Regions from separate parts of the Dyella humicola genome, predicted to be linked through region 2. Evidence: predicted binding sites of a transcription regulator. Region 2 holds the regulator's gene; each other region holds the start of a gene.
What was found. Region 2 encodes sigma-54, which starts transcription at its own class of promoters, with help from an activator protein. Its sites were predicted from a motif close to TGGCACGNGCNTTGC; they were not measured.
Positions count from the first base shown of each region.

Region 1: OUZ30_RS17305 (fimbrial protein) is a predicted target of sigma-54. The motif match lies at 7,691-7,705, and genes of this name have one in related genera.
Region 3: glnA (type I glutamate--ammonia ligase) is a predicted target of sigma-54. The motif match lies at 2,128-2,142, and genes of this name have one in related genera.

Region 1 is NZ_JAPDPC010000003.1:145,724-155,780, forward strand. Features, by position in the region: gene OUZ30_RS17275 (ABC transporter ATP-binding protein) at 1-845, opposite strand, end outside; gene OUZ30_RS17280 (FAD-binding oxidoreductase) at 940-1,686, shown strand; gene OUZ30_RS17285 (hypothetical protein) at 1,939-2,292, shown strand; gene OUZ30_RS17290 (fimbrial protein) at 2,307-3,404, opposite strand; gene OUZ30_RS17295 (fimbria/pilus outer membrane usher protein) at 3,401-6,169, opposite strand; gene OUZ30_RS17300 (fimbrial biogenesis chaperone) at 6,166-6,903, opposite strand; gene OUZ30_RS17305 (fimbrial protein) at 6,988-7,551, opposite strand; gene OUZ30_RS17310 (hypothetical protein) at 7,989-8,588, shown strand; gene OUZ30_RS17315 (helix-turn-helix transcriptional regulator) at 8,623-8,817, shown strand; gene OUZ30_RS17320 (alpha/beta hydrolase) at 8,874-10,057, shown strand, end outside.
Region 2 is NZ_JAPDPC010000004.1:33,562-43,618, reverse strand. Features, by position in the region: gene purM (phosphoribosylformylglycinamidine cyclo-ligase) at 1-909, shown strand, start outside; gene purN (phosphoribosylglycinamide formyltransferase) at 915-1,583, shown strand; gene OUZ30_RS18615 (DUF3108 domain-containing protein) at 1,639-2,352, shown strand; gene murA (UDP-N-acetylglucosamine 1-carboxyvinyltransferase) at 2,452-3,711, opposite strand; gene OUZ30_RS18605 (BolA family protein) at 3,753-3,992, opposite strand; gene OUZ30_RS18600 (KpsF/GutQ family sugar-phosphate isomerase) at 4,254-5,264, shown strand; gene OUZ30_RS18595 (KdsC family phosphatase) at 5,372-5,911, shown strand; gene lptC (LPS export ABC transporter periplasmic protein LptC) at 5,908-6,588, shown strand; gene lptA (lipopolysaccharide transport periplasmic protein LptA) at 6,602-7,102, shown strand; gene lptB (LPS export ABC transporter ATP-binding protein) at 7,106-7,825, shown strand; gene OUZ30_RS18575 (RNA polymerase factor sigma-54) at 7,938-9,401, shown strand; gene hpf (ribosome hibernation-promoting factor, HPF/YfiA family) at 9,693-10,016, shown strand.
Region 3 is NZ_JAPDPC010000005.1:53,396-63,452, reverse strand. Features, by position in the region: gene OUZ30_RS19745 (LysR family transcriptional regulator) at 78-1,031, shown strand; gene OUZ30_RS19740 (undecaprenyl-diphosphate phosphatase) at 1,065-1,859, opposite strand; gene glnA (type I glutamate--ammonia ligase) at 2,189-3,604, shown strand; gene OUZ30_RS19730 (DNA ligase) at 3,811-4,674, shown strand; gene OUZ30_RS19725 (sensor domain-containing diguanylate cyclase) at 4,741-6,366, opposite strand; gene OUZ30_RS19720 (hypothetical protein) at 6,561-6,839, opposite strand; gene OUZ30_RS19715 (SAM-dependent methyltransferase) at 7,033-7,869, opposite strand; gene OUZ30_RS19710 (MarR family winged helix-turn-helix transcriptional regulator) at 7,977-8,414, opposite strand; gene OUZ30_RS19705 (MFS transporter) at 8,411-9,853, opposite strand.

The DNA of each region.
Region 1 (10,057 bases), on a different contig from region 2:
GCGGACAGCACCGCGAACAGCGAGTTGAGATCGTGCGAGCGGGACATCTCCGCTTCCACCGTGTGCTCGTCGATGCGGCGCAAGGTGATGCCCGGAATCGTTGGCAGCTCGGTCAACGCCTGTTGGATGTCGAGCACGAAGGTTTCCACGTCCAGCGTGGCCAGCAGGCGCTTCATCGAAGTATTCTCCACGATGCTGCCGTGGTCGATGATGGCGATGTTGCGGCACAGCTGTTCGGCTTCCTCCAGGTAGTGCGTGGTGAGGATGACCGTGGTGCCGGCGGCGTTGATGCCGCTGACAAACTGCCACATCGAGCGGCGGATCTCGATATCCACGCCCGCCGTGGGTTCGTCGAGAATCAGCAGCTTGGGCTCGTTCATCATGGCGCGGGCGATCATCAGGCGACGCTTCATGCCCCCGGAAAGCATGCGCGCCTGGTGCTGCGCCTTATCCCACAGGCGCAGTTCCTTCAGGTACTTCTCGGCGCGCTCCATCGCGATCTTGCGCGGGATGCCGTAGAAACCGGCCTCGTTCACGCAGATGTCGAACGGCTTCTCGAACTGGTTGAAATTGATTTCCTGGGGTACCAGGCCGATCAGCTGCATGGCTTTGCCGCGCTGCTTGTTCACCGACACGCCAAACACCTGGGCATCGCCGCCGCTGGCGTTCACTAGTGAAGACAGGATGCCGATCAGGGTGGACTTGCCGGCGCCGTTGGGGCCCAGCAGGGCGAAGAAATCGCCGGGCTGGACGGTCAGACTGATGCCTTTGAGGGCTTCAACGCCATTGCTGTAGGTCTTGCGCAGGTTGTCGACAACCAGCGCGGGAGGAGAAGTAGGGGACATGGGCTGCACCGGAGGGGCTAGCCACTTATTATACGTGGCTTGCCCAAGCCGTCCCGAATGGCCTGGCGATCACATCGTTTCCCCCGGAAAACCCATGGCCGACCACTTCAAACTCCGTCTCGTCGACAGCACCATGCTGGCGCCTTCCGTGCGTCACATGGCGTTTGAGCGCGTCGACGGTCAGCCACTGGCCTTTGTGCCGGGGCAGTTCCTGCAGATCCACTTCCATTACGCCGACGGCACGGCCACCAAGCGCAGCTACTCGGTAGGCACCGTGGGTGATGGTTCCTCGCCGGTGCAGCGCATCGAAATCGCCGTGAGCTATGTCGAGGGTGGCGCCGCCACCCAGCTGCTGTGCGAGCTGCCGCACGGTGGCGTGATCGACGCCAGCGGACCGTATGGTCGCTTCTGCCTGCAGGCGGGCGATACCAACGGCCGCTACCTGCTGCTGGCCACCGGCACCGGCGTTACGCCTTATCGCGCCATGCTGCCGCAGATTCAGGCGCTGCTGCAGAAGGGCGGGCGCGAGGTGGTCTTGCTCTACGGCGCCCGCAATGAAACCGAGCTGTTGTATGGCGAGGAGTTCGAGGCGTTCGCTCAGGCCAATCCCGGCTTCACCTTCCATGGCTGCCTGAGCCGCCAGCCGCGTGCCGTGCCGCGCCCCAGCGATCGCCAGGGGCATGTGCAAAACGTGCTGGCCGAGCTGGCGCCGAGCGCCGAGCGCGACATCGCCTACCTGTGCGGCAACCCGAACATGGTCGACGCCGCGTTCGCGGCGTTGAAGGACTTTGGGCTGGCCGTGGCCCAAATTCGCCGCGAGAAGTACATCTCCTCGCGCTGAGCCGGCCCGCGCCCGTTTCCTTAACGCTCTCAGAACCCCGGCCTCAAGTTGCGCCGGGACGTGCCGCTAAATGGAAGGTCCCTGGCAAGCTCTTCGGCCCTCCAGTGACCTTCATCGTCCAAATTGACCAAAAAATGTGACCAGGTTCACATTGTGGAGACGTGCGCGGGTTTTGCATTAAAGACCCCATCGGCCCTGCCGATAGATCCCCAACGTACCTAGCCGACGTGCGGGTGCAGGAAGGGGCCCGTCATGAAAGGTTGGATTCGCCGTACCTGGTTGGTTTGCGTGGTCGCCATGGCGCTAGGCGCGCCGGCGGCGTATGCGAGCGGCGGCACGATTACTTTCGTCGGTGCCATTCTTGCGCCGACTTGTCTGGCCGATGCCGGGGATGTTTCAAGCATGGCGCCGGGTGGTTCGGGTCGGCGCAGTTGCGATGGATCGGGCTCGGGCACCAGCGATTCGGCGTCTTATGTGGTGAAAGTCAGCACGGTGGCTGCCTCGGGTATTGCCGATGATCGCGTGCTTCGTTATTTCTCGAGCTACGCCAGGGCCGCGGGTGAGGACGATGCGGCCGTGAAGCTGGTCACGCAGACTTTCGAATGACGATGGTCTGAGGCTTACTGGTAACTCATCACGAAGGTGACTGTTGCGGTTACCCCTCCCGCCGTGACGGGCGAGCCCGTCTGGTAGTACTGGGCGTAATAGGGCACTGAAAGTGTGCCGTTGCTGGTGGATGTCGCGATCGTCTGGCTGGTGGCTCCGGTGACGTCTACCGCAGCGCTACTGCCGTTAAGAATCTGCACGCCAACATTGCCTGCATTGCCGGCGCCGCTGGTCGGCAGCACGACGCCCTTGGTGGCGGCCGGATTACTCGCCGTCATGGTAATGAGTACGTCCTTGCTCGAGGACTTGCAGGTCAGGTTGATATTGAACGCGGTCTTGCCACCGGTGGCGCCGGTGCCGTTGAGGACAGCGGCATTGATGTTGGGCAGGGTTACCGTGAGGTTCTGCGAGGCGGTGCTTACGCTGCACGAGCCGGTACGGACCGAGCTGGCGCCAAGGTACAGATTTACCGCTGTCATCTGCGTACTGCTGGAGTTCGCCGAACCGCCCGAGATGTACCACCAAAACGGGATCAGCGTGATTCCTGTCAACTGGCCTGACCCAACCGTGATCGGGCCTGTCACCATCAGGTGGCCCACAAACGTGGCGCTTACCGTGCCGCTATAGCTTCCCAGGGCGGCGTTGGATGGCGCAGTGACGGATCCGACCGGATAACCCGCGAACTTGTTCGGACCGTCGTTAACATTGCCGCTCTGGCTGGTAGCCTGCACGGGGCTGGCCGTCACATTCAAGGCGAGGCCCGTGATGTTGGTTTTGAACGTGATGCCCGGGCCGGTGGTGACGTTCGTGGCGTCCAGTGGCGCGAGAGTCTGGCCCGCCTGGATTGTCGCTATGTGGTCGGCTGCCGAGTTGCTGATAGGCAGGCCGGAGCAGGTAAAGACAATGGTCACGGGAGCGGAGGTGGCGATCTCCGATCCCACCGTCGGCGTGGTCGATGGCAGGATCACATCTGGCATGGTGATGGTTGCAGGCCCTGCAGTGCAGTTGGCAGCGGCGGCCGCCAGCGGCGCCCAGCCAAGCGCGCCGCCCATTACCAACAACAGGCTCAGGAGTGGCGCAAAACAGCGCGTGCGGGAAGACCGAAACATCATGAACCACTCCTCGTGATCTGGGCGAGTGCCTGGGGGCGCTCGCAGGTCACCTTGACCTCTTCGTATGTTGTGGCCGGCTGTCCCTTGCTCTTCGCCGGGAGGGCGTAGGAGAACGAGCAGGACTGTGCCTGTCCGCTGTCATCCTGCCAATGAGCGACCAGCAAGCCGCTCTGGTCGACACCGCGCAGCAGGATCTTGCCCGCCTGGCCAGCGACGCCCAGGACGATGCCTTTTCCGTTGGATACTTCAGCGCCAAACGGCAAGGGCTGGCTGTTTTGCAACTGCACGCGCGCTATGAGCGCGCGGCCATTCTCGGTCTTGAATTTGAGCATGACCACCGCACCGGCGTGGGGGGCTACTTGAGCGCTGGTGGCGTCGAGCTGCACGTCCAGCGGCAACCCCTTGGGGTCAATGGTGACGGTGTTGAGGTTGTAGGGCGTCAGATATGGCACGAGCGCATAGCCGAAGCGATCGATGCGAGCGCCAGCGGCATTGCCGAGCCGTGCACCGCCCGCACCTGGGACATAAATGATGCCGACGGTATCGCCCATCGGCTGACCGAAGGTGACGCCACCAGGATGCGCCACCACGGCGCCACTGGCGCTCAGCGATGCCTGTGAATAGCCGCTCCCGCTACCGTAGCTCGCGGCGATCACGGCATAAGGGCTCCGGTAAGCGCCATTCACCGAACCGGCGTTGCCCGTGTTGCTGATATCGCTGTGGGACGCGGTCACGCCGTAATTGAATTGGTTGTCGGCGCCCGCGGAACCGCTGACCACAGCCTGTTCCTGTGTGCCCGCACTCTCGTGCGTGGCGTTGAACGAGAGCGTGGGAGAGTGAACGCTATTGCCAAGCGGCAGGCTGAAGCTGGCAAAGTACTCATTGTCATAGCGTCCCAGCGGGTCTCGCGTGCGTGTGGCCGAGACATTAAAGCTAAGGCGATGAAACGAGTTGCTGTAGCCCACCTGGAACTGGGTGTCGGTGCCTGAACGATTCCAGTAGTCATTCGCCGTGGTATTGACGTAGATCGATCCGCCCTGCTCACCAAGACGTTGGCTCAGCGTAAGAGTGAAGCGATTGCGCTGGCGCTGCAGGCCAGTGGCCTCGACGATGGGATTGTAAGTGCTGCCAGAAAGCGCAGCCTGCTGCGCCGGGCTGAGCAAGTTTTGCGTCGGCACCCCGTCGATGGTTGGCACGATCGCCGGCACCACCTGGGTGAAGGCGTCCATGCCGCGGCGCGCGTAATCGCGAGCCAGCGCGGCATCGGTCAGGCTCAGGAAGCCACCGGTCGAATAGCGATAGGCGGCGACCGATAGCGAAGTGTTGGTGTCCGGAAGGATCTTGCTGTAGGTCACCCGCAGGCTCTGGCCTGAGTGTGTCGAGTAGCCCGGAATGCTGGCATGCGACTGGGTGAGATCCAGTGCGAGTGCACCGTAGCGTGTATTGATGGCACTACCGACAAGGGCGGCGGCATAACCTTCCGCGGCCTGGAGCCCGGCATAGCCCGTCAGTAAGTTGCTGAATCCGTGCTGCAGCGTGCCCTGCGCAACCGTTGGCTTGTGTTCTAGCGAGGCATAGCGGAGCTCGCCAACGGCCACATCGAAGCGCGTAATGCCCGGGCGCAGCAGCTGTGCCACCGATGCATACGGTACGGAGAACGTGCGCGTGCGACCATCGGCCTCGGTGACGGTGACATCCAGGTTGCCGCCGTAGCCGGTCGGGTAGAGATCGTTGATCGTAAAGGGGCCCGGCGCCACCGTGGTCTGATAGATGATCACGCCGTTCTGGCGCACAGTGACCTTGGCATTGGTATTTGCAACGCCCCGTACCATGGGTGCGTAGCCGCGCAGCGAATCGGGCAGCATGCGATCGTCGGTGCTCAGCTGGACACCTCGCACGCCATAGCTGTCAAACACCTGGCCATCGGTATAGGAATCACCCAAGGTCAACATGGCGCGCAGCGATGGCAGGTCGCGCTGCACATAGGTGTTGATGTTTTGCCACTGGCGACGCGACGGTGAGCCCGCGTTGGCAGACTGCCAGACGGCGGTGGAGTCCTGGCGCAGATGCCACAGGCCAATATTCAGGCCGAAATTCAGGCCAAGGAAGGCACTTGTCTGGTCGAAACCGTGGCTGCTGGTACGGTAGCTGTTGAAGTTGTAGTTCAGCAGCGCGGCCGGAACGCCGGCGTCCCAGTACTCCGGACTGACATAGCCACGTGCCGCCTGGCCGAGGTACGCCTGCGGGACGCTCGTATCCAGTCGCAGAGTGGTCATGTCGAAACTCATGCTGGCATCGGGAATCACACTGCCAATGCCGACGCAGGCATGCGGATCCAGCATCTGCGCCACCAGGTCGGGCGACAGGTTTGCCGGATGCAGATTCAGCTGATCGAGCAGCTTGCGGTCCACACAGGGCGTTGCGCCCGACTGCGGCGTGGGCGCGGCAAAGCGTACGCTGGCGCGACCCGTCGGCGAATTATTGAGATACAAGTCCGCACTGTAGTCGCCAGGCAATACTGGGTTGCCACGCTCGAAGCGCGACAGGTCAACCGTGTTCTGACCAGCGCCCGACAGCAGGTTGCGGTCGAAGCTTGCTTCTGCGCCACTGGCGCTGGCGTCAGGGCTGGCAACCGCTGCCGCCGCATGCGCAACATCAACCCAGCCACTCAGCGCCGCGGCAATGCCGACGCAAAGCAGCAAAGGACGGCACCCCAAATGCTTGCGCACGGGCGTCGTCGGGCCGATGGCGCAGACGTCGTTCACTGCGCGACGGCTCCTTTGAAGCTCATGGTGGCGCCGAAGTCATTGATGATGTCGTAGGCAATGACAGTGCCGGCGGCCGGCGCCTGACTCAGTTCTTTCACTGCCAGGCGGACGGAGCCTTGCGGGTCGACCATGCCGGGTTCGGCGGCATACGACTTGTCGCCGACAGTCAGCGACACTTTCGAGAAAGTGATGTAGTAAGGCGTCGGGTTGCGCACTTCCACGGCATAGCCGTGACCTTCGGCGACGGCTTTCCAGGTCACTTGCTCGGGTGCTTTCAGCGGATCGCCCGGCAGATTGGCCGGACGATAGAAAAACTTCAGTCGCGAACGGATCGCGAACTGAAGCGTGTTCTTGCCCTCGGCATTGCTGGGCTTGGGCGGAATTTCCAGCACGTTCAGCCAGAACAGCGACTCGCGGTCGCTCGGAAGCTGAGAGGGCGTCCCGATAATCCGCAGGCTCTGGTCCTTGTTTGCCTCCATGCGGAAGAGCGGCGGAGTGATCAGGAAGGGCACATCGACCTTGTCGGGAGTCGACTGGAGATTGCCGTCATCAATCCATGCTTCGATCAATGCAGGATGGCTGCCCTGATTGGTCAGACGCACAGTGACCTCGCCGTCCTTGGCGGGGAACACAATCCGGGTCCCACCGACAACGACGCTCGCGTGTGCGCTGGCGGCACACAGGCATAGGGCAAGCAGACCCGCGCGAGCGGCGCAGATAAGGCTTTTCATCAGGGTGTCCTGTACTTAAGGCGTTGGTGAAATGCGCCTGGAGCTGCGGCGACGGGAGCGTCCCGTCGCCGCACGGGCGTCGCTTTACAGGTAGATCATCGTGAACTGAACGGTGGGGTTCACCGCGCCAGCTGTAGCGGCGCCCTTGGAGATGTACTGGGCGAAGTAGCTAAGCGTGGCACCCTTGGTGGTGCCGCTGGTCGTGAGGGTCACCACGGGCGACTGCTGCGCGGTGGCATTGGCGCCGTTCAGCGGCATGACGGTCGAGCTGCTGTTCAGCAGCTGCACTTGCACGTTGGTGGCGCCGCCGGCTGGGTTGTTCAGGTTACCGGTTGCTGCATCGATATTGCCGCCGGAGAAGTACGTCTGCACCGTCGACAGGCTGGAGTCGCAATTGGCGACAACCAGGTTGAAACCGGTCTTGCCGGCAGTGGCGCCAGCCGTAGCCAACACGGGGGCGAGCACCAGCGGCAGAGTAACGGTGACGTTGTCCTGGGTGCCGTAGGCGTTGCCATCGACCGTGCAGGTCTGGGCCACAACCTTGCCATTGATCGTGATGGTGCCGTCAACTGCCGAAGCCGACTGCGGAGCCAGCGCGGTGACGCCGAATACGGCAACCATTGCAGCAGAGAGAAGGAGCTTGTTCATGCGGATTCCTTTAAGCGTGTAGTTGGTTAGATCAAGTTTTCGCGCTTCCGGACAAACAGGCGGGCGCCCCCGATTGCGCTGTACGGCCCCTGGTTTCGTGCCCCTTTGGCTCGCCCCCAGATCGCTCACCGTCACAAAAGCAATGGCCGTGCCAACCTGCAGGAAGTCGCCCTCACGGCTTCACAACGGGTTTTTTACGCGGCTGGTTGCTTTGGGCGGTCGGACGATTCTTATGTCGATCCGGGTCACATCAGGCCCGAGGTCAACGGAATGTGCAAATTGTGTCACATTTTTCGACATTTCTTGTTGCCTGTGGCCTTAAGTTCAGGTGCCCGCTGCCGATAAAATTGCCAGAAATGTAAAGTTTGCTTGACATGCCTCCCTGATGTGTCTCAATCTAATGTCAAGGGTGCTTGACATGATCTTGGGGAGGTTGGATGCCACGTCTCAACTACCGGCGATACCAGCAACGGATGCTGGCCGCGATGGCGTTCTATACGGGCTTCATGTTGCTGGTCTGGCCATCCGTGCGGACAGTCACCGGCCTGCCACTGAAAATCTCGTTGGCGTTGGCGCCGTTGGTGCCGATGTTCTATGTGCTGATGCTGCTGGCCCAGCGCATCCGTGACAGCGACGAACTGGAGCAGCGCACGCATCTGATCGCCCTGGGCGTCTCCACCGGTGTCACGGCGGCGCTCAGCCTGCTAGGGGGGTTCCTGTGCATCGCGCACCTGGTGCCCCTGGATGGCTCGGTGCTGATCTGGGTGTTTCCGCTGATGATGATCTGCTACGGCGCCTCGCGCTGGTATGTGGGGCGCGCTTATGGTCTCGACACCGGTTGCGATGGTGGCGAGCGGGTGGCGAGCGCGCTGCGCCTGATGTTGTTGGGCGCCATCGTGGCGGTAGCCGCCGCTTATGGCTGGCGGCATGGCTGGGACGATTTCAGGGTGGGCTTGCTCACGGGCGTGGGTAGCGGCCTTCTGCTGGGCGGCATGGTGAAGGGTGTGTTGCGCAAGCGCGCGGCGGAACGCTCATGAATCATGCGGTGCATCACGGGTCAGCTCCCGCCTTATGAACAACCGTGTTCGTGAGCTTCGTACGGAGCGCGGTTGGTCACAAGCTGACCTTGCCGAGCGATTGGACGTATCACGGCAGACAGTCAATGCGATCGAGACGGGCAAGTACGACCCCAGCCTGCCATTGGCTTTCAAGATCGCGCGGCTGTTCAATTTCTCTATCGAATCCATCTTCGAGCCTGAGCCTTGAGCGACAACCAGGGTACGGGCGAGTGCGAGCCATGCGGAACGAGGGCTAAGTAAGTTATGGCAATCAATGGACGAACGGCTTTACGGCTCGCGGCGGTGGCCGTCGGCCTTGCGGCGCTGGGATGGAATCAACTGCACAAGCGCACCGTCACGGAGCCGGTTGATGCCGCGCCAGTCACCGCTGCGGCCAAGCGGGCCGCGCCGGTCAAGCCGCAGGCCTGGCAGCTCGGCTCGCTTACCCTGACGCCTTGCGAACTGGGCCAACCCAATAGCGGGCTCTCCACGGCCGCCTGGTGCGCACCTTTCGAAGTGCCCGAGAATCGCGACGATCCGCATAGCCGCAGGATCAAGCTCAGGCTGGCCATCATCCGCAGCAGTGCCCAGGTGGCCAGCAAGGACATGCTGGTGATGCTGGCGGGTGGCCCCGGCCAGGCGGCGACTGAGTCGTGGCCCGGTGTGGCCACGGCGCTGCAGCCGTTGACCGCCCATCGTCACGTGCTCCTGCTCGACCAGCGCGGCACCGGTGGCTCCAACCCCCTTACCTGCAAGGCCGAGGGCGATAACGGCGACGATCAGGATGACCTCGAATTCCATCCGGACCGGCTGCGCGCGGAAACCGCCCAGTGCCTCAAGCAACTCGAAGGCAAGGCCGATCCGCGCTTCTACACCACCACGATCGCCGTGCAAGACCTGGAAGAAGTGCGCCGGGCGCTCGGTGCGCCCAGCTTCGACCTGGTCGGTGTCTCCTACGGCACGCGCATGGCGCAGCAATACGCCATGCGCCATCCCGATGCCGTTCGCAGCCTGGTGCTCGACGGCGTGGTGCCCAACGAGCTGATCCTCGGCCAGGACTTTGCGCCGAATCTGGATGACGCGTTGAAGGCGCAGTTTGCGCACTGCACCGCGGACGCGGCCTGCCACAAACGTTTTGGTGATCCGTACCAGACGCTATATCAGCTGCGTGATGCGCTGCGTGCCAACCCGCACAAGGTGAGCTTCCGTGACCCGCAGACTTACCAGAGCGTACAGCGCGTGCTGAGTGAGTATTCGCTGGCCAGCGTGGTGCGCATGTTTGCCTACTCACCGCTCACGGCAGCCCTGCTGCCCTTGTCGATCGACGCCGCTGCGCATGGTGATGTCGGACCGTTGTTGGGCCAGGCGAAGTTGTTGAGCGGTGACCTGTCGGACACCATGAACGGCGGCATGCAGTCGTCGGTCATCTGCAGCGAGGATGCCGATCT
Region 2 (10,057 bases):
GGCGGCTTCGGCGGCCTGTTCGACCTGTCCGGTCGCTTCAAGGAGCCGGTGCTGGTCTCGGGCACCGATGGCGTGGGCACCAAACTCAAGCTCGCCCAACAGTTGGGTCGCCACGACACCATCGGCATCGACCTGGTCGGCATGTGCGTCAACGACGTGCTGGTGCAGGGCGCCGAGCCGTTGTTCTTCCTCGACTACTTCGCTACCGGCAAGCTGGATGTGGACACCACGGTCGCGGTCGTTGGCGGCATCGCCAAGGGTTGCGAGCTGGCGGGCTGCGCCCTGATCGGTGGCGAAACGGCGGAAATGCCGGACATGTACCCGCCGGGCGAATACGACCTGGCCGGCTTCACCGTGGGCGCGGTGGAGAAGTCCGCCCTGCTCAGCGGCGAGGGCATCGTGGCCGGCGACGTGATCCTGGGCGTGGCCTCGTCCGGCCCGCATTCCAATGGTTACTCGCTGATCCGCAAGATCGTCGAGCGCGCGGGCAGCCCGCTGGAGCTCGACCTCGGCGGCGTCTCGCTGGCCGACGCGCTGATGGCGCCGACCACGATCTACGTGAAGCCCCTGCTGGACCTGCTCAAGCACCAGTCGTTGCACGGCATGGCCCACATCACCGGTGGTGGCCTGAAGGAAAACATCATCCGCGTCGTACCCGATGGCCTGGGCATCGCGCTCGATGCGTCCACCATCGTGTTGCCGCCGGTGTTCGACTGGCTGATGCGCGAAGGCAACGTGGCGCGCGAGGAAATGTGGCGCACCTTCAACTGCGGCGTGGGCTTCACCATCATCCTGCCGCGCGACGCCGTGAATAACGCCTCGGCCTTGCTGGCCAAGCATGGTCTGGCCAGCTCGGTGATCGGCGAGATCGTGCCCGCCCAGGGCGACGAGCGCGTGCACATCGGCTAAGCCTCGTGTCCTTGCCGCGTCTTCGCGTTGCCGTGCTCGCCTCCGGGCGCGGCAGCAATCTGCAAGCCTTGATCGCTGCACGCGATGCGGGCGAGCTGCCGGTCGACTTTGTGGCGGTCGGCAGCGACAAGACCAAGGCGGGCGCGTTGCAGCTGGCCGAGGCGGCCGGCATTCCCACCTTCACGCTCGATCCCAAGCGCTACGCCCATCGGCGCGACTACGACGTCGACCTGTTCGCGCGACTCGATGCCAGTGGCGCGCAAGTACTGGTATTGGCCGGCTTCATGCGCATCATCGATGGTGAAACGCTCAAGCCCTGGGCCGGACGCATGATCAATGTCCACCCTTCCCTGTTGCCCAAATACCGCGGTTTGCATACGCATCGCCGCGCCTTGGCAGCGGGAGACGCGGAACATGGTGCCAGCGTGCACTACGTGACCGCGGAACTGGATGGCGGCCCGGTGATCGCACAGGCGCGCATCGCGATCCAGCCCGGCGACGACGAGCACAGCCTGGCGCAACGCCTGCTTGTTCACGAGCATCAGTTGCTGCCCGCCGTACTCCGTTTGATCGCGCAGGGACGTCTGGCCTTGGCGCAGTCCGATATTGTCGAACGGGATGGCCAGCCCTTGCTTGCGCCGCTGCAACTACGCGACGGCGATTTGGTTGACTGAGTCCGGGCCGACCCTCTACGACCCGTTCAGGATGAGCGCGTAGACTTTGGACCTCATGACCAAGCCAACCTCCATTCGCACGATCGCCGCCGGCCTGGTGCTGGCGCTCTCCACCTCCGCCGCACTGGCCGCCACACCAACGCCGTTCACCGCGACCTATCAGGTATCGCAAGGTGGACAGGTGATGGGCGAAGCCGTGGTGACGCTCAAGTCGGTCGGCAACGGCTTGTGGGAATACAGCAACCAGACTCACGGCACGGCGGGCCTTGCCGCCGCGCTGGGCGCCAACTCCACCGAGACGACCCGCTTTCGCTGGAACAACAACGCGCCGGAAACCGTCAGCTACGACTACCACATGGACGCCGCGATCAAGAGCAAGCAGCGCCACATGGAAGTGAACTGGAGCAGCAACCAGGTCAGCGTGGATGAAGGCAAAGGACCGATGACCTACGCCAGCGTGCCAGGCATGGTCGACCGCAACACCGCACCGCTGGCCATCGGCATGGCGCTGCGTGGCGGACAGCAGACCGTTGCACTGCCCGTGGCAGTCAAGCGCAACGTTGAGAACCAGCAGTTCAAGGTGGCTGGCAAGGACAGCATCAAGGTGCCGGCCGGCAGCTTCCAAGCGGAACGGGTCGAGCGCAGCGACAGCGACAAGGCCTTCAGCGCCTGGTATGCCCCGCAGAAATATCCGGTGCCGGTGAAGCTGGCGCAGAGCGATGGTGGCAATCTGGAATTGCAGCTGGTGAGCTACAAGAACGGCAATTGAATCGCGCCCCGCCTCTGATCGTCATCCCCGCCTTCGCGGGGATGACCGCAAAAAAAAGGCCGCTGTCGCGGCCTTTTTTTATCCCTGGGAAACCCGCGCTTACGACGGCAAGCGGCGAATCTTCGCGCCCAGCACGCCTAGCTTTTCCTCGATGTTCTCGTAGCCGCGATCGATGTGATACACGCGATCCACTATGGTGTCGCCCTCGGCGACCAGGCCAGCCAGTACCAGGCAGGCCGAGGCGCGCAGGTCGGTGGCCATGATCGGCGCACCGCTCATCTTCGCGACACCCTTGATGATCGCGGTATTGCCTTCAAGGCGGATATCGGCGCCCAGGCGTTGCAGCTCCAGCGCGTGCATGAAGCGGTTCTCGAACACCGTCTCGGTGATCACGCCCACACCCTCGGCCACGCAATTGAGCGCGGTGAACTGCGCCTGCATGTCGGTCGGGAACGCCGGGTACGGCGCGGTGGTGATATTGACCGCCTTGGGACGACGGCCGCGCATGTCCAGCTCGATCCAGTCGGCGCCGGTGGAGATATGCGCCCCCGCCTCTTCCAGTTTCGACAGCACCGCGTCCAGCGTATCGGCGCGGGCGTTGCGGGCGCGCACCTTGCCGCCGGTCATGGCCGCACCGACCAGGAAGGTGCCGGTTTCGATACGGTCGGGCAGCACTTCGTACTCGGCGCCATGCAGGCGCTCCACACCGTGGATAACCAGGGTGGAGGTACCTGCGCCCTCGATCTGTGCGCCCATGGCGATCAGGCAGTGCGCCAGATCGACCACTTCCGGTTCCTGCGCGGCGTTCTCGATCACCGTGGTGCCCTGGGCCAGCACCGCCGCCATCATGATGTTCTCGGTACCGGTGACAGTGACCATGTCCATCGAGATGCGGGCGCCCTTCAAGCGCTTGGCCTTGGCCTTGATGTAGCCATTCTCGACGATGACTTCGGCGCCCAGCGCCTGCAGACCGCGAATGTGCTGATCAACCGGACGCGAACCGATAGCGCAGCCGCCCGGCAGGGAGACTTCCGCTTCGCCGAAGCGCGCGACCAGCGGGCCCAACACCAGGATCGAGGCGCGCATGGTGCGCACCAGGTCGTACGGCGCGAAGCAGCGATCGGTGGAACGCGGGTCGACATGCATCTTCATGCGGTCGTCGAGCACCAGCTGCGTGCCCATCTGGCCGAGCAGCTCGATAAACGTGGTGACATCGTGCAGGTGGGGCACGTTGCTGATCGCCACCGGCTCGTCGGCCAGCAGGCATGAGGCGAGGATGGGCAGTACGGCATTCTTGGCGCCGGAAATGCCTACCTCACCGTGGAGCGGCACGCCGCCACTGATCAGGATCTTGGCCATCGTAGTCCTTGCGAAAGTGCGTGGGAGTCACAGCGCAGCCGTCAACGGCGCGCCGCGATCTCCTCGGGAGTCAGGGTTTTCAGGGCAAGCGCATGAATCGCACCACCCATGAGATCCCCCAGGGTGGCGTAAACCAGGCGGTGCCGTGCGAGCGGCAACTTGCCAGCGAACTGTTCAGCCACCACTTCAGCTTCGAAGTGCACGCCGTCGTCGCCATTCACGGCCGCCCGCGCACCGGGCAGGCCTTGTTCGATCATTGCCTGGATGGTGGCAGCGTCCATGGGATTGGTTGTTCCACTTGCAGAGGGTTGGTCAACGTCGTGGATTCGAAAGGCCGGTGAATCCAATGCCGTCGACTATGACGTTAAAATGCGAATATGCCATGTTAATGGAAAACCTCTGTCGCAGAAACGACACGCGTACCCGGCGCAGCCCGCCTACCGACCGCAAGCAAGCGCCAACGCCATGATTTAACGGAATATTTCAACGTCACTGCAAGCTTTTTGGCGATGACGAAATTCCGGCACCAACCCCGAGGATGCATGAACGCCCACATCGCCCCAGCCAGCCAGAACGCGATCAACGCCGAGAACATCGTGCAGAGCGCCCGCACCGTGATCGCCACCGAAGCGGCAGCCATCCGCGACCTGGAGACGCGAATCGGACCGGAGTTCGTGGAAGCCTGCCGCTTGATCATGGCTTGCGCCGGGCGCGTGGTGGTCACGGGCATGGGCAAGTCCGGCCATGTCGCCCGCAAGATTGCCGCCACCCTGGCTTCCACCGGCACGCCAGCCTTCTTCGTCCATCCGGGTGAGGCCAGCCATGGCGACCTGGGCATGATCCTGCCGCAGGACGTGGTGCTTGCGCTCTCCAACTCAGGCGAAACTGACGAAGTGCTGTTCATCCTGCCAGTGATCAAACGCCAGGGCATCCCCTTGATTGCGATTACCGGCAATACGAATTCCTCGCTGGCAGACGAGGCCAACGTCCATCTGGATGCCAGCATCGCCGCCGAAGCCTGCCCGTTGGGGCTGGCACCCACCGCCAGTACCACGGCAGCCCTGGTGATGGGTGATGCGCTGGCCGTGGCCTTGCTGGAGGCACGCGGCTTCACATCCGAGGATTTCGCCCGCTCGCACCCGGCCGGCAGCCTCGGCCGCCGCTTGCTGCTGCACATCAGCGACGTGATGCACACGGGCGAAGGCATTCCTGCCGTGTCACCCGACGCCTCGCTGACCGAGGCATTGATGGAAATGACCCGTAAGCGTCTGGGCATGACGGCGGTGATCGATGCCGACCGACACCTCCTTGGCGTGTTCACCGACGGTGACCTGCGCCGGGCCCTGGACGACGATGGCGTGGATCTGCGCGGATCAACGGTGGCCGCACTGATGACACGTGGCCCCAAGACCATCAGCGCCGACAAACTGGCCATCGAAGCCGCGCAATTGATGGAAAAGCATCAAATTCACGCCCTGCTCGTGGTCAACGACCAGCAGCAGGTGGTGGGTGCACTGAACATTCACGACCTGCTCCGCGCCCGTGTGGTCTGATCCGGCCGTTCGGCCGTTTCAGGCCTAGGCCGCATCGCCGCGTCCACCGTCCGGGCACGCCCGACGTTTGACGGTACCGCCCTTCCGCCCTCCTGCCGACACCTCCTATGTACCTGGCCGACCTACCTGCTGACATTCTTGACCGTGCTGCCAAGATCCGTCTCGTCGTCTTCGATGTGGACGGCACGCTGACCGACGGTCGCCTGTGGTACGCCGAGGACGGGCATGAAACCAAGGTGTTCCATGTGCACGATGGCCTGGGCCTCAAGCGCCTGCTGGCCAACAACGTGCAGGTGGCGATCATCTCGGCGCGCATCAGCCATCCGGTCGCTCTGCGCGCCGAAGAACTGGACATTGCCCATGTCTACCAGGGCCAGTCCGACAAGCGCGCCTGCCTGGAGCAGTTGATGGAAGCCCTGTCGCTGACGCCGGAACAGGTGGCCTTCGTCGGCGACGACCTGCCCGACCTGCCGCCCATGCGCATCGTCGGCCTCGCCGTGGCGGTGGCCAATGCCCATCCGTGGATTCTCGAACAGGCGCACTGGCGGACCCGCCTCAACGGAGGCCTGGGTGCCGCACGCGAAGTCAGCGACATGATCCTGCACGCGCAAGGCAAGTCGGCCGCCGAGCGGGAGCGTTGGCAGTGAATCTGCGTAGATACCTGCGCGACCGGGGCATACCGGTGGCGATCGTGTTGATTGGCCTGGCGACGGGCGCCGCCCAGATGTTGTACTGGTGGCTGGCACCTACCCCGAAGGAAAGCGACTTCGTCGGCCCACCGCGCTCGGGTTACGTGCTGACCAACTTCAAGCTGTGGGCCTTCGGCGTCGATGGCCTGCCCAGCTTCCGCATGGTCGCGCCCCACCTCGAACGGCGTGAGAACGACGAATCGCTGTACATCAACACGCCGAATTTCGAAATGCCCTCGAACCAGCCGGGCGTACCTCCATGGCTGGGTAACTCGCTGTACGCCTGGGTCGACAAGAGCGGGACCCTGCTGAAACTGCAAGGTCCGGTATTCATGCACCGCGCCGCCTTCGCCGAGACGGCCGCGGCGGAAATGCATACCTCGGACGTCACGGCCTGGCCCAAGGAGAACCGCATGGAGACGGCGGCTCCCGCACATATGGTGCAGGGCGACAGTAAACTTAGCGGAGTTGGCATGCGTGCCAACCTCAACACCAATCATCTGGAGCTGCTCGATGAAAGCCACGGCTCGTTCCCGCCGCGCAAAAACAGGACCCAAGCTGGGTCTCAGCCTGCTGTGCCTGCTGTGCCTGCTGGGGCTGCTCATCCTGCAGCCGGCGTTAGCCAAGCAGGATGACCGTAATCAGCCGATGAATTTCGCGTCCAAGACCGTGGACGGCTTCAACCAGCCCAACACCATCACCACCCTCACGGGCAATGTGGTGGCCACGCAGGGCACCATGAAGGTCACCGGTGACGTGGCGAAGTTGCATCTGGACGCCGATACGCAGGTCGCACGCATCGTGGTCACCGGCAAAATGGCGCACATCGAGCAGTTGGACGACGCCGGCAACCTGATGCAGGGCGACGCCGACACGCTCGACTATGACAACGTCAACGGTATTGCTGTGCTCATCGGCAACGCCGTGGTGCGACAGCAGGGCCGCGGCGAGTTCCATGGCGACAAGCTCACCTACAACACCAATACCGCGCTGATCACCGGCCAGGCGGGTGGCGACGGTCTGGTGCACGGCGTGATCCTGCCCAAGGTGAAGCCCGGCGCGCCCGCCGCAACGCCCCCCAAGCCAGCACCGGCGCCCGCTCCAACCACGCCGACCAAGCCGGCGACCCAGCCGACCGGGAACCAGTAATCGATGCTTTCTGCTGAAGGGCTACAAAAGAGTTTCAAGGCGCGCCAGGTCGTACGCGACTTCGCCTTCTCCATTCGCGAGGGCGAAGTGGTCGGCCTGCTCGGTCCCAATGGCGCCGGCAAGACCACCTGTTTCTACATGGTGGTCGGCTTGATCGAGGCCGATGCTGGCGTCATCAAGCTCGACAAGCAGGACATCACCGGCCTGCCCATGCATTCACGCGCCAAGCTCGGCATTGGTTACCTGCCGCAGGAAGCCTCGGTGTTCCGTCGGCTCAGCGTCGCCGACAACATCATGGCCGTGCTGGAGCTGCGTGAAGGCTGGGATGAAAAGCGTCGTACCGCCGAGCTGGAAAGTCTGCTGGACGAATTGAAGATCGCGCACATCGCCGACCAGAAGGGCATCAGCCTCTCCGGTGGCGAACGTCGCCGCGTGGAGATCGCCCGCGCCTTGGCCGCGCATCCCCGCTATATGCTGCTGGATGAGCCCTTCGCTGGCGTCGACCCGATTTCGGTGGGTGAAATCCAACGCATCGTGCGCCATCTCAAAGAGCGCGGCATCGGCGTACTCATCACCGATCACAACGTGCGTGAAACCCTTGGCATCTGCGACCGCGCCTACATCCTCAACGATGGTGAAGTGCTCTCGCGCGGCACGCCAGCACATATTCTTGCCGACGAGAAGGTGCGCGAGGTCTACCTGGGTCGCGAGTTCCGCCTGTAACAGCCCAGCTACAGCAGTAAATCAGAGGTAGTACACGATTCCGCCTTTGACCTATGGCCGACCCTGGGCACAGGCGTTAGGATGACCCGGAAGTACATCCGACCCGGCTGGCATGAAACCCGGACTGCAGTTTCGACTCAATCAGCAGCTCACCCTGACGCCCCAGTTGCAGCAGGCCATACGCCTACTGCAACTGTCGCAGCTAGAGCTGGAGGCCGAGCTGCGGCAAATCGCAGAGGGCAACCCGTTGCTCGAGTTTTCCGAGGACAACCCGGAAGACGTCGATGGCGACGAGCGCGAGGTCGTGGATCTGCTGCCGGCCAGCAGCACCAGCACCTCCAGCAATGACACCGTGGACGACGCCGAAGCGCCGGAGTGGAGCGACAGCGACGGTGGCGGCGAAGATCCCATCGACTTCTCCAGCAGCGGCAGCGCCACGCGCAACAACGGCAATGCCGATGACGACGGTTTCGAGCCGCAAAGTGCCGCGGCGGAAACGCTGCAGGAACACTTGTTGTGGCAGCTCAACCTCACGCACATGAGCGTGCGCGAGCGCACCATTGCCACGGTGCTGATCGATGCGCTCAATTCGGACGGCTACCTCACCGAAACCATGGAGGCGCTGATCGGCGCCTTGCCGACGGATCTGAAGGCCAGCGCGGCGGAAGTGGAGAACGTGCGGCGTGCGCTGCAACGCTTCGATCCCACCGGCGTAGCCAGCCTGGATTTACGCGACTGCCTTCGCGTCCAGCTCGAGCAATTCGATGCCGACCTGCCACAGCGCGAACTGGCGCTGCGCATCGTCGAAGGCGAACTTGAGCTGCTTGCCCGCAACGACATCGCACGACTCGCGCGCAAGCTACGCGCCAGCGAGGACGACACCGCGGCGGCCGCCGTGCTGATCCGCAGCCTCGATCCACGACCTGGCGCCGCGCTGGACGTTACGCCGGTGGAGTACGTGGCACCGGATGTCTATGCACGCAAGGACGGCGGACGCTGGCGCGTCAGCCTCAATCCCGACTGCCAGCCCCGACTTGGACTCAACCAGCACTATTGCGGGCTGATCGCGCAGGCGCGCGGCACCGATGCCAGCTGGATGCGTGGCCAGCTGCAAGAGGCCCGCTGGCTGATCAAGAGCCTGGAATCGCGCGCGGAAACGCTGATCAAGGTGGCCGAGGCCATCGTGCGTCGGCAAAGCGCCTTCCTCGATTACGGCCCTGAAGCGATGCATCCACTGGTGCTGCGCGAAGTTGCCGAGGAAGTGGGCATGCACGAGTCGACGATATCCCGTGTGACCACGCGCAAATACATCCATACGCCACGCGGTACTTTCGAACTGAAGCACTTCTTCTCCAGCGGCGTCTCCACCGAAGACGGCGGCAGCGCCTCGGCCACCGCCATCCAGGCCATGCTGCGCAAGCTGGTCGACGCTGAAGATCCGCGCAAGCCGCTTTCCGATCAGGCCATCGCCGAGGAGCTGCACCGCAAGGGCATTCAGGTGGCGCGCCGCACGGTAGCCAAATACCGCGAGGGCATGCGCATCCCCAGCTCCAGCGAGCGCCAGCGGGCAAGCTGATCACTCTGCGACGAAGCATCTCGGGAACTTGCCGGGATAAAAGACGTCCCCATTAAAGGAGAGAGTCCCGCCGGAGGAAAACCTGTCATGTCCAACTCGTGAAGGTCCGCATAACGCGGACTTTGCGGTAGAAGTGCATAGTGAATGCCCTGCCTTGGCGAGGAGACGGGAATCCCCCCTATGGAGCACCCCGTTAGTTGAAGGTGTGAATGAAGGTGTGTCGGCCACGGTCCCGCGACCGGCGCATCGACCCCAGCCGCGACCAGCGGCAAGTACCAGAGGAGGCGCAACATGCAAGTTCAACTCAGCGGTCAGCAGATCGAAGTCACTCAGGCTCTTCGGGATCACGTGAACAGCCGGCTCGACCGCCTTACCCGCCTCGACGACAAAATCCTCAGCCTCAGCATCGTGCTTTCAGTGAACAAGCTGCAGCAACGCGCCGAAGGTACGGTCAACGTCTCGGGCGCCAGCCTGCATGCCGAAGCCCTTGAGGCCGACATGTACGTCTCCATCGATGTTCTGTTCGACAAGCTGGTCACCCAGCTGCGCAAGCATCGCGAAAAGATTTGCGACAAGCACCAGCGCGCCGTGCGCGAAGAGCGCCAATTCGGCTGACTTGGTGCCCCGGCCCGCTCCGCTCCGGGGCGGGCCGTATC
Region 3 (10,057 bases), on a different contig from region 2:
ACCATCTGGTTCAATAAATACCTCTTTGTGCAATGCAATAGTGACTGCCAGTCACGAATAGGGTGAAAATCGAAGCTATGGAAGACTTTGCCGCAATCTCCGCCTTTGTCCGCGTCGTCGAGGCCAAGAGCTTTGCCGCCGCTGCCGCCCAACTGGGCATGACGCCATCCGGGGTCAGTCGCGCCGTCTCGCGCCTGGAGGAGCAGCTGGGTGCACGGCTGTTGTTCCGTTCCACGCGATCGCTGCGATTGACCGACGATGGGGCCTCGTTCCATGCACGTTGCAAGGAGATCCTCGCCGATCTCACCGAGGCCACCGAGGCGCTCGGCTACGCCAGCCGCAAGCCCAGCGGCAAGCTGCGCATTGGTGCACCGGCTGCCGTGGGTCGTACCGTCATCATCCCCAGGCTGGCCGAATTCGAGCAGCGCTATCCGGATATTCGACTTGAGCTGTCGATGTGTGACTACGCCTACGACCTCAATGAGGAAGGCATCGACTGCGCCATCCGGGTCGGGCCGCTGGAGGATTCCAGCCTGATCGCCCGCAAGATCGGCTACCTGCGCAACGTCATGCTCGCCTCGCCGGATTATCTGGCGAAGTACGGGGCGCCGCAGAGCATCGAGGATCTGAAGGACCACCGCTGCATCAACTACGTCCAGCCCAACGGCCGCCCGCGCCAGTGGCAGTTCGACACGCCAAGCGGGCAGGTGGGGGTCGACATTGATGGACACCTGCTGATCAACGACGCCGAATCGGTGATCCAGGCCGTGGTCGCGGGGCTAGGCATCACCCAGGCGCCGCACGTCATTGCCGCCTGCATGCTCGACTTCGGCAAGCTCGAACTGGTGATGACGGACACCATCTCCACCGGCAAGCCGGTCTGGATCGTCTACCCGCAGAAGAAACACCTGTCTGCCCGCGTGCAGGCCTTCATCGAATGGGTACGCGAGGTGTTCGAGCAGAGCAACGAACCGGGTAAGCACAAGAAGCCCGTGGCGGTGCCAGCGCAGCCCGAGCGCATCCGCGCGTGACGAAAAGGGGCGCCAGGGCGCCCCTCAAAAGGTCTAGCCGCCCGCCGGCACCAGCAGCAACAAGGCAATGCCCAGCGCGATGCGGTAAATCGCGAACGGAGTAAAGCGATGGCTGCGGATATAGCCGAGCAGCCACTTCACCGCGATGAAGCCCACCACGCCGGAGACGATGAAGCCGACGATCAGCGCGGTCCAGTCCTCGTGCACGCCGCCTTCCTTGACCACCTTCAGCAACTCATAGCCGCTGGCGGCGTACATGGTGGGAATGCCGACCAGGAAGGCGAATTCGGTGGCCGCCGCGCGGTTGCTGGTGCCCGCCAGCATGGCGGTGAAGATCGTGGCCGCCGAGCGCGAGGTGCCCGGGAAGATGCCCGCCACCATCTGCGCGATGCCGACCAGGATGGCCACGCGCCAGGTTACGGTGGTGCGATCCGGCTGCCGAGCAGCCAGCCGTTCCGCCGCGAGCATCCAGACGCCGCCGATCACCAGCGCCCAGGCCACCGGCGTCACCGCCTCGGGCAGCTTGAAGCCGCGATTGACTGCAATGAAGCCCAGTACCGAAGTGATGAGGAACGCCACCAGCAATTTCGCTAGGTAATCGCGGTTGGCCGGCACACGCCATTGCGTGAACAGCTGCCAGATGCGGCTCCAGTAAATGAAGGTCACCGCCAGAATGGCGCCGGCCTGGATGCCGACGTTGAACAGGTCCGAGCGTTCGCCCAGGCCAAACTTCTCGGCAATCAGCAGATGTCCCGTGCTCGAGATCGGCAGGAACTCGGTGATGCCCTCGATGATGCCGAGCAGGATGACGTTGATCAGGTCACTCACGGAAAACGCACTCCGGACGGGTTGGGCGGGCGTCGGCGGCATGCCGGCGCAAAGCGGCATAGCTTACGGGAATGAGATGGGCTGGCGGTCGGGCGAAAGGGGGTGCAAGCTAGTTCGCTTGAGCCGGGCGCTTCACTTGCCGAGAGGGCACGCCCAAGGAAGTATTGCACCAGTATGGTGCGAGCTTGCGTTTCATTATTGTGCAACGTGATGGCGTCAAGATCGTTCGTATTGACCTAAGGCATTGATAAGCTTAGAACCAACGGCTTGGCACAAGCCTTGCTCAAGACACTGTCGTTTTCTTCACCTTTAGCCCGCCGAGGTTGTCCATGTCGTCCGCCGCCCAGAAAGTTCTCGATCTGATCCAGGAACACGAAGTCGAATTCGTCGACTTCCGCTTTGCCGACATGCTCGGCAAGCACCATCACGTCACGTTCCCGGCCCATGCCATCGACGAAGGCACCTTCGAGGACGGCAAGATGTTCGACGGCTCGTCGATCAGCGGCTGGAAGGGCATCAACGAGTCCGACATGATCCTGCTGCCGGATCCGGATACCGCCTATATCGATCCGTTCAGCGCGCACACCCAGATGGTCTTGCATTGCGACGTGCTCGAGCCGTCGACCATGCAGGCGTACGGTCGTGACCCCCGCTCCATCGCCAAGCGCGGCGAGGCGTACCTCAAGTCCACCGGCATCGCCGACACGGCCTTCTTCGGTCCGGAGCCGGAGTTCTTCATTTTCGATTCCGTGCGCTGGCAGAACGACATGGGCCGCGTGTTCTACGAAATCGGCTCGGAAGAGGCTGCATGGAGCTCGCGCTACAAGTACGAGGACAACAACACCGGTCATCGCCCGGGCGTGAAGGGTGGCTACTTCCCGGTCAGCCCAGTCGACTCGTTGGGTGACCTGCGCGCCGACATGTGCAAGGTGCTCGAGTCGCTGGGCCAGGTCGTCGAAGTGCATCACCACGAAGTGGCCAATGCCGGCCAGTGCGAGATCGGCGTGAGGTTCAACACGCTGGTGCAGAAGGCCGACGAGCTGATGACGATGAAGTACGTCATCAAGAACGTCGCCCACCAGAATGGCAAGACCGTCACCTTCATGCCCAAGCCGATCGTTGGCGACAACGGTAGCGGCATGCACGTGCACCAGTCGCTGTCCAAGGACGGCAACAACCTGTTCGCGGGTGATCTGTACGGCGGCCTGTCGCAGACCGCGCTGTGGTACATCGGCGGCATCTTCAAGCATGCCAAGGCCATCAACGCGTTCGCCAACTCCACCACCAACAGCTACAAGCGCCTGGTGCCGGGCTACGAAGCGCCGGTGATGCTGGCCTACTCGGCCCGCAACCGTTCGGCCAGCTGCCGCATTCCGTACGTGTCCAGCCCGAAGGGCCGTCGCATCGAAGTGCGCTTCCCCGACCCGATGAACTCCGGCTACCTGGTGTTCACCGCGCTGATGATGGCCGGCCTCGACGGCATCATCAACAAGATCGACCCGGGCGCGCCGGCCGACAAGGATCTGTACGACCTGCCGCCGGAAGAAGAGAAGAACATCCCGCAGGTATGCTCCAGCCTCGACCAGGCGCTGGAAGCGCTCGACAAGGACCGTGACTTCCTCAAGGCCGGTGGCGTGTTCACCGACGACTTCATCGACGCCTACATCGGCGTGAAGATGCAGGAAGTGACCCGCTACCGCGCCAGCACGCATCCGCTGGAGTTCCAGATGTACTACGCGCTCTGATCGCGTAGCGCTGAGAGTGGAAAGAAAAACGGGCGCTTCGGCGCCCGTTTTATTTCAGGGCGGAAAGCGCTCGGTCGTAGTGAACCGTGTTTCCTGGGCGCAGATTCCCGGAGAAAGGCGACATCATCGTGGGCAATGCACTGGCTCCCTCCTGCTAGCCCGAGGCTTACCTTCTGCATCTGGAACCGGGTGCACAAGGAAGCGTCATGCGACGAGATGCTCGCTCACGTAACCGCCTCAGCGCGTTATTCGTTTTGATCGGTCTTGTCGCTAGCTCGCCCGTCATGGCCGTGGAAATCGCGTCGCCCATCATGTTGGCGAACGTCTATCACTCCGGCATCGCGCTTGATGATTATTGGGTCAGCGAAAAATACGACGGCGTGCGCGGATATTGGGATGGCGAGAAGCTCCTCACGCGCAGTGGAGCCACCATCCATGCACCCATCTGGTTCACCGCCCGCTGGCCGAAGACGCCAATGGATGGCGAGCTTTGGGTAGGACGGGGGGAATTCGAGGTGGCGGCGGCCACCATTCGCCAACTGCCGGCCGATGATGCCGCGTGGCGCCGCGTTTATTACATGGTATTCGATCTGCCGGCGCATCCCGGTCCGTTTACCGAACGCATTCCGGCGTTGCAGCGGGTAGTGACCGCGCTGAACGTTCCCTGGGTGCAGCCCGTGCTGCAATACAAGGTAGCCAACGAATCCGTGCTCGAGGTGCAACTCGAGCGCGTGATTAAACAAGGCGGTGAAGGCTTGATGCTCCACCGCGGCGCATCGCTATACCGCGCTGGGCGCAACGACGATTTGTTAAAGCTCAAGCCTTATGACGACGCGGAGGCACGGGTGATCGCGCATCTCCCAGGCAAGGGTAAATACACCGGCATGCTGGGTGCATTGCTGGTCGAAACGCCGGACGGCATGCGCTTTCGCCTGGGCTCGGGTTTCACCGACGCGCAGCGCCGCAACCCACCAGCCATCGGGAGTCTGGTGACTTATCGATATCGCAGCCTGACCTCAAACGGCAAACCGCGATTTGCCACCTTCATGCGGGTTCGTGAAGAAGGGTGAGCACGACACCGCGAAGCGAGCGCGCTGATGCAACGGCCTCTATCGCCCTATCGCCGTTCACTTGGGTCACTGCAAAAAAGATAACGGCGTGGACAGACTGTTGTTCCCGATATCAGCCATGACGCGATTGCGCCCGGCGTGCTTGGCCCGATAAAGCGCTGCATCCGCTTCCATGTAAAGCCGCTGCAAGCCGTAGCCGGACGTATCGGTGCAGGCCAGGCCAAAGCTGGCGGAGAACGATACGACCGTACCGTCTCTATCCACTTCGGTAGCACCAATGGCCGTCCGAATGCGATCGGCGATAGCCATGCCCTGGTCGCGAGAGCAGTCGAGCAGCAGGATGCCGAACTCCTCGCCGCCCAGCCGTCCGAACAAGTCGACCGGGCGCAATTGCTGTTGGCAGATGGCAACGGTGCGTCTCAGCACGGCGTCGCCCATCGCATGCCCGTGGGTGTCGTTGACCTGCTTGAAATGATCCAGGTCGAGAGAGATCAGGCAGGCAGAGCCAAGTTTTCTCTCCAGCAGGTGCAGCGCGCGTTCGGCCTCACTGACAAAATGCTGGTGGTTGAAAATGCCGGTAAGACCGTCGTGGTTGGACAGCTTCTTGAAACGAAGTTGCGAGCGCTTGAGCCGGAACAGCCAGAAGGTGACGGATACCAGTACCAAGAGCAACAACAGGATATAGAGCCGGCTGTTCTCGACCGCCTTGGTGTCAAGTGTCTGTTGCAAGCGCAGGATGTCGTTCTGCTTGCTTAGCCCTTCCGTTTCGAGCTGTTGGACAAGCATGCGTTGCTGGGCCAATTCATAGGCCTGCGTCCTGGCACTGATGTCATTCAGATTGCCCTTGTCCTGGGCGACATAGTGCTCGTAGTTCGACAGTGCGGCGGCAGTGTTGCCCTGCTCTTTCTCGACCTTGTAGAGCACCTCGTAGGCATCCCGCAGCCACTCGCTGATGTCGCCCGGGTTGGCCATGGCCACGGCAGCAAGCGCAGCCTTTTTGGCCTCACTGGCGTTGCCCAGTTTCTCGTAGGCCTGTGCCCGCATGACCTGTCCCGACAACTTGTGCGGGTAGTAATGGTTGGTACGGATGCTGGAATCGATCCGGTCAAGCAGGGCTATAGCTTTGCGCGGTTGATCTTCATCCACGTAGAGACTGCCCAGGACGAGCCACATGGTGTTGGAGACGACCGGTTGCCGGGCGGCTATGCAGGTATCGATGGCCCGTTGCAGTTCCGGGCTGGACGAGCTCAGGCGTTTGCCGTTGTAGAGCGCAGCGGTTTGCAGGGAAAGGGGATAGCACAGGCTCTCCCCAGCAGCGGTCGCGCTGTCCAGCATGCCTGCGTACTTGATGGCCAAATCGGTTTGGCCGGCCAAATTCAGCATCTGCGACAGATTCATCAGGACCATGAAGCGGGCTAGTGGGTCCTTGACCTGGGGCAGGTCGGTGGTCAGCCGGTTCGCCAGCGCGAACGCCTCCTCGTAGCGTCGATTGATGCCCAGGTTGCTCAAGAGCAACGCCGATGCCTTGGCGGCCAGGGTCACGTCACCGGAGTGATCGATTACATCGTGAAATTGGGTTTCGGACTTGGCGGAATCACCCTCGAACATGGTCTCCCATGCATCGAGATAGCGCAGATACCATTGTTCAGTCGCCGTCAGGCTGCCTGTTTCAGCGTGGATCTGCGCCAACATCTGGACGAACTGCGGGTGATCTTTCGTGCGCAGGCTCTCGGCCCGGTGGAGAAATTCGGTTCGATCCGTCAGGGGCGTCGTGGCATGGACGGTCGGCAAAAGCGTGCAGCAAGCCATGCCCAGGAGTACTGGGCATGACCAGAACCGGCTCGGTGGCCGAGGCATGTTGATGTCGTCTGTCGCTGGGGCGACGACTAGCCGAGATCGGGAACCGGGGGTTGATGCGGCTCATCGCCGTCATCTTCATCCGGCTCGTCGTCCTCGTGACCGGGCGACTGGGAAATCTGCGGCGCATGCATGGGCTTGTGCCCAAACTCCTCGAATAGCCGAGAAGGTTCACCGGACGCCACCGACGCCGCGAGTGCCTCCGACGCCTGCGCCTGTTCGAGCATGTGGGTCAGGTCCTCGGTCGAGGCGTAACGCAGCGAGGCGTCTCGGCCGATGGCCTCCAGCAATTCAATCGTGTCTGACATGTGTTCCCCCTGTTTCCCGCGATCGTCGTGCAACCGCTTGATGGTTCTAGCACGACGGCGCCGCGCGGTCATCACCTTCATAGAGCAGGATGTCGGCCGTCATCGGCACTTACTTGATGGCGCAGGGCGTGATCGGGGCCTGTTATTCCCAACACGGGCGATGCTGAAGGATCGCGCCGCCATCGGGTTCCCCTCAAGCCAGGGCGCCCGCTTGGTATAGCTTGTCCAATGCCTCCAATCGCTCTTGCATGACGAGGTTCCGCTTCAAGGCTTCGGCTGGCGGCAACACCACGGTTTCCTCGGCCGTCATCCGGGCATGGGGCAGATCGCGCAGGGCCAGGCGCTGGATGCGCGGCTTCTCGATCGGCAGCGTTGCCCCGCGGTAGATGATCACCTCATGGTCAAGCGGGTAATCGCGGCTCAGCAGGTCCACCAGCACCTGCCGGTACGCCGGCCCGGTCTGGAAGCGCGCCAGCGATCGATCGCCGACCAGCCCGACCTGCCATAGCACCAGATATCCCGTGGGGTCGATGCGCCGCTCATAGAAAAGCAGCTGGCTGGCCTCGAAGTGCTGGCAGCCGAAGTGGCCGGGGTCGATGCCCAGGTCGGCGTAGAGACAGTCCTCGGCGGAAATGCCTGGCTCCATATGCGCAGCGAATCCCTCGGCCCGGGCGACCTCAATGACCTTGTGCGGCGACCACGCGAAGATGCCGGGGTGGCCGTAGAACACGCCGCAAACGCGTTTGCCGGCACGCACCTCGGTCATCATCAGCTCGACCCATTGCCGGTAGGTCTTCATCCGCGACTTGCCCTCGCGGTAGTAGGACTGCAGGCTGCGCACATCGGGATGCATGCGTTGCAGCCACATCTCTACGAGGCTATCGGAGAGCCCCGCGAAGACCACGTCCGCCTGCTCGATATGGCTGCGTGCCAGCGGCGTCAGATGGGAGCCAAGGGTCATGCCGATGCCGACGCAGGCCAGGCTGCCGGCGCGCGCGTTGGTCGGAGGAAGCAGGGTGGGTGTGTTCATCCCTTGATCATAGGGCAACACCCGGGGCCGGCAACGGCGATGCCGGTACGCAAGCAAGCTTCGCCACGTCGCAGGAAAGACGGTGCCTCAGGACCCGGTTCCACTCCTTAGCGCTCGCTGCTGCTTACCCGCTCCAGGATCCGACGAAGATGGGCGAGGTCGGTCTTGGAAAGTTGCTGTACGGCTGGCGGCGCGTCGTCGCGCACGGTGCGGCGCGCCGATTCGATCAGTCGCCGCCCCGCTGGCGTAAGCGACACCAGTTTCGCGCGCCGATTGTCCGGGTGGGGATGGCGCTCAACCAGGCCACGATCCTCAAGATCGTTGACGGCGACGGTGGTGGCGGGCGCATCACTGCTGCTCACCGCCAGCTGCGTCAAGGTCTTCGGCTCATCGACCAGCCGCCACAGGATGCGCACACGACTGAACGGAAGGGCGGTGGCTTCGCTGACCTTTCGGCGCCATTCGCCACGGGTCTCCCACACCAGGTCGACCAGCATCTGCCAGATGCGATCGGCCTCGCTGCCGCTGTTGGCGCGGCCAGTCATGCCGTCGCTCCAGCAGCTGATTCCTCCAGCAAGTGCGCAGCATGGCGGGTGGTGTCACGCGCCCAGCCCGTGTTGGACAACCACGCCAGCAGCAATACGACAACGCCCCCGCCGGTGATCAACCACCAGAACGGATGCGTGGCCTCGGCGAAGCCGTCATGCACATGCGCGCCCAGGATGGTGCCCGCAAGCGCCACGCCGAGCGAGGCGCCGATCTGCCGGCTGGTGGAGGCGATCGCCGCGGCGACACCCGCCTGCGCCTTGGGCATGCCGGACACGGCCGTATTGGTAATGGGCGCGTTCACCATGCCGAAACCCACGCCAAAGATCACATACGTCAGCATCAACAACGGCAGCGGAGTCGTAGCCGTCAGCTGGGTCATCATCAGCGCGCTGACCACGGTGGCTGCGCCGGAAGCCAGCAGGGACGGGCGTGTGCCGTAGATGCCGACCAGACGCCCTGAAAGCGGCGAGCAAAGCATCGTGGCCAGCGCGAGCGGCAACGTGCACAAACCCGTATGGAAGGCTGACAGACCGCGCACTTCCTGCAAGTACAGCGCATTGAGGAACAGGAAGCCGGAGAACGCCGAGAAGCTGCATACGGCAATCAAGGTCGCGCTGCTGAAAGGTGCACTGCGAAAGAACCGCACATCGATCAGCGGTTCGTGACGCCGCGGTTCGTAGATAAGCAAGGCGATCAGCGCGAGCGCGGCAGCGGCGAACAGGCCGATGATCGTCGTCGAGCTCCAACCGGCATGGGGACCTTCGATCACCGCATAAGTCACCGCGGCCAGGATCACGAATACCAACAGTTGCCCGAGCGGATCGACGCGCCGCGGATGCCGTGCCTTGGACTCTGGAATGTAACGGGCGGCCAGCAGCATGGCCGCAGCACCCACCGGCAAATTCACCCAGAAGATCGAGCGCCAGCCGATGCTTTCGGTAAGCGCGCCGCCGATCACCGGGCCCAGCGCCATCGATACCCCAGCAACCGCACCCCAGATGCCGATGGCGCGTGCGCGCGCTTTTGGTTCGTGGAAGGTATTGGCAATGATCGACATGGCGACCGGATTGAGCATGGTCGCCCCCAGCGCCTGCAGAATGCGAAATGCCACCAGGCCCTGGATGCCCGGGGCCACGCTGCACAGCAGCGAGCCCAGCATGAACAGCGCCATGCCGGACTGGAACACGCGGCGACGCCCGAAGCGGTCGGCCATCGACCCGGCCAGCATCAGCAGGCTCGCCACCACCATGGTGTAGGCATCGATCACCCACTGCAGTCCTGAGATCGACGCGCCCAGATCGTGACGAATCGAGGGCAGCGCGACGTTGACGATGGTGGCGTCCATCGCAACCATCAGCAGGCTAAGGCAGCAAATACCGAGAATAAGGTTGGGATGGGTCTCAGCCCGTCTCTTATCGATAACAGTTGTATTCATACAACTATTGTCAATTGGTAACTATCCCGCGTCAATTGACGGCTGCCAATGCATGGGGCTCGGGATCGTTGCCTAGGGGCACATAGCCCTGGCCATGGCCGTCTTATTTTGCGCAGCGCGAGGAACGCATCAGAGCGCGTCGTCGATCCATATCGTGTTCACGGCCCCGGCCGTTTCCCAAACACTCGCCAGTCATCGCGGTGT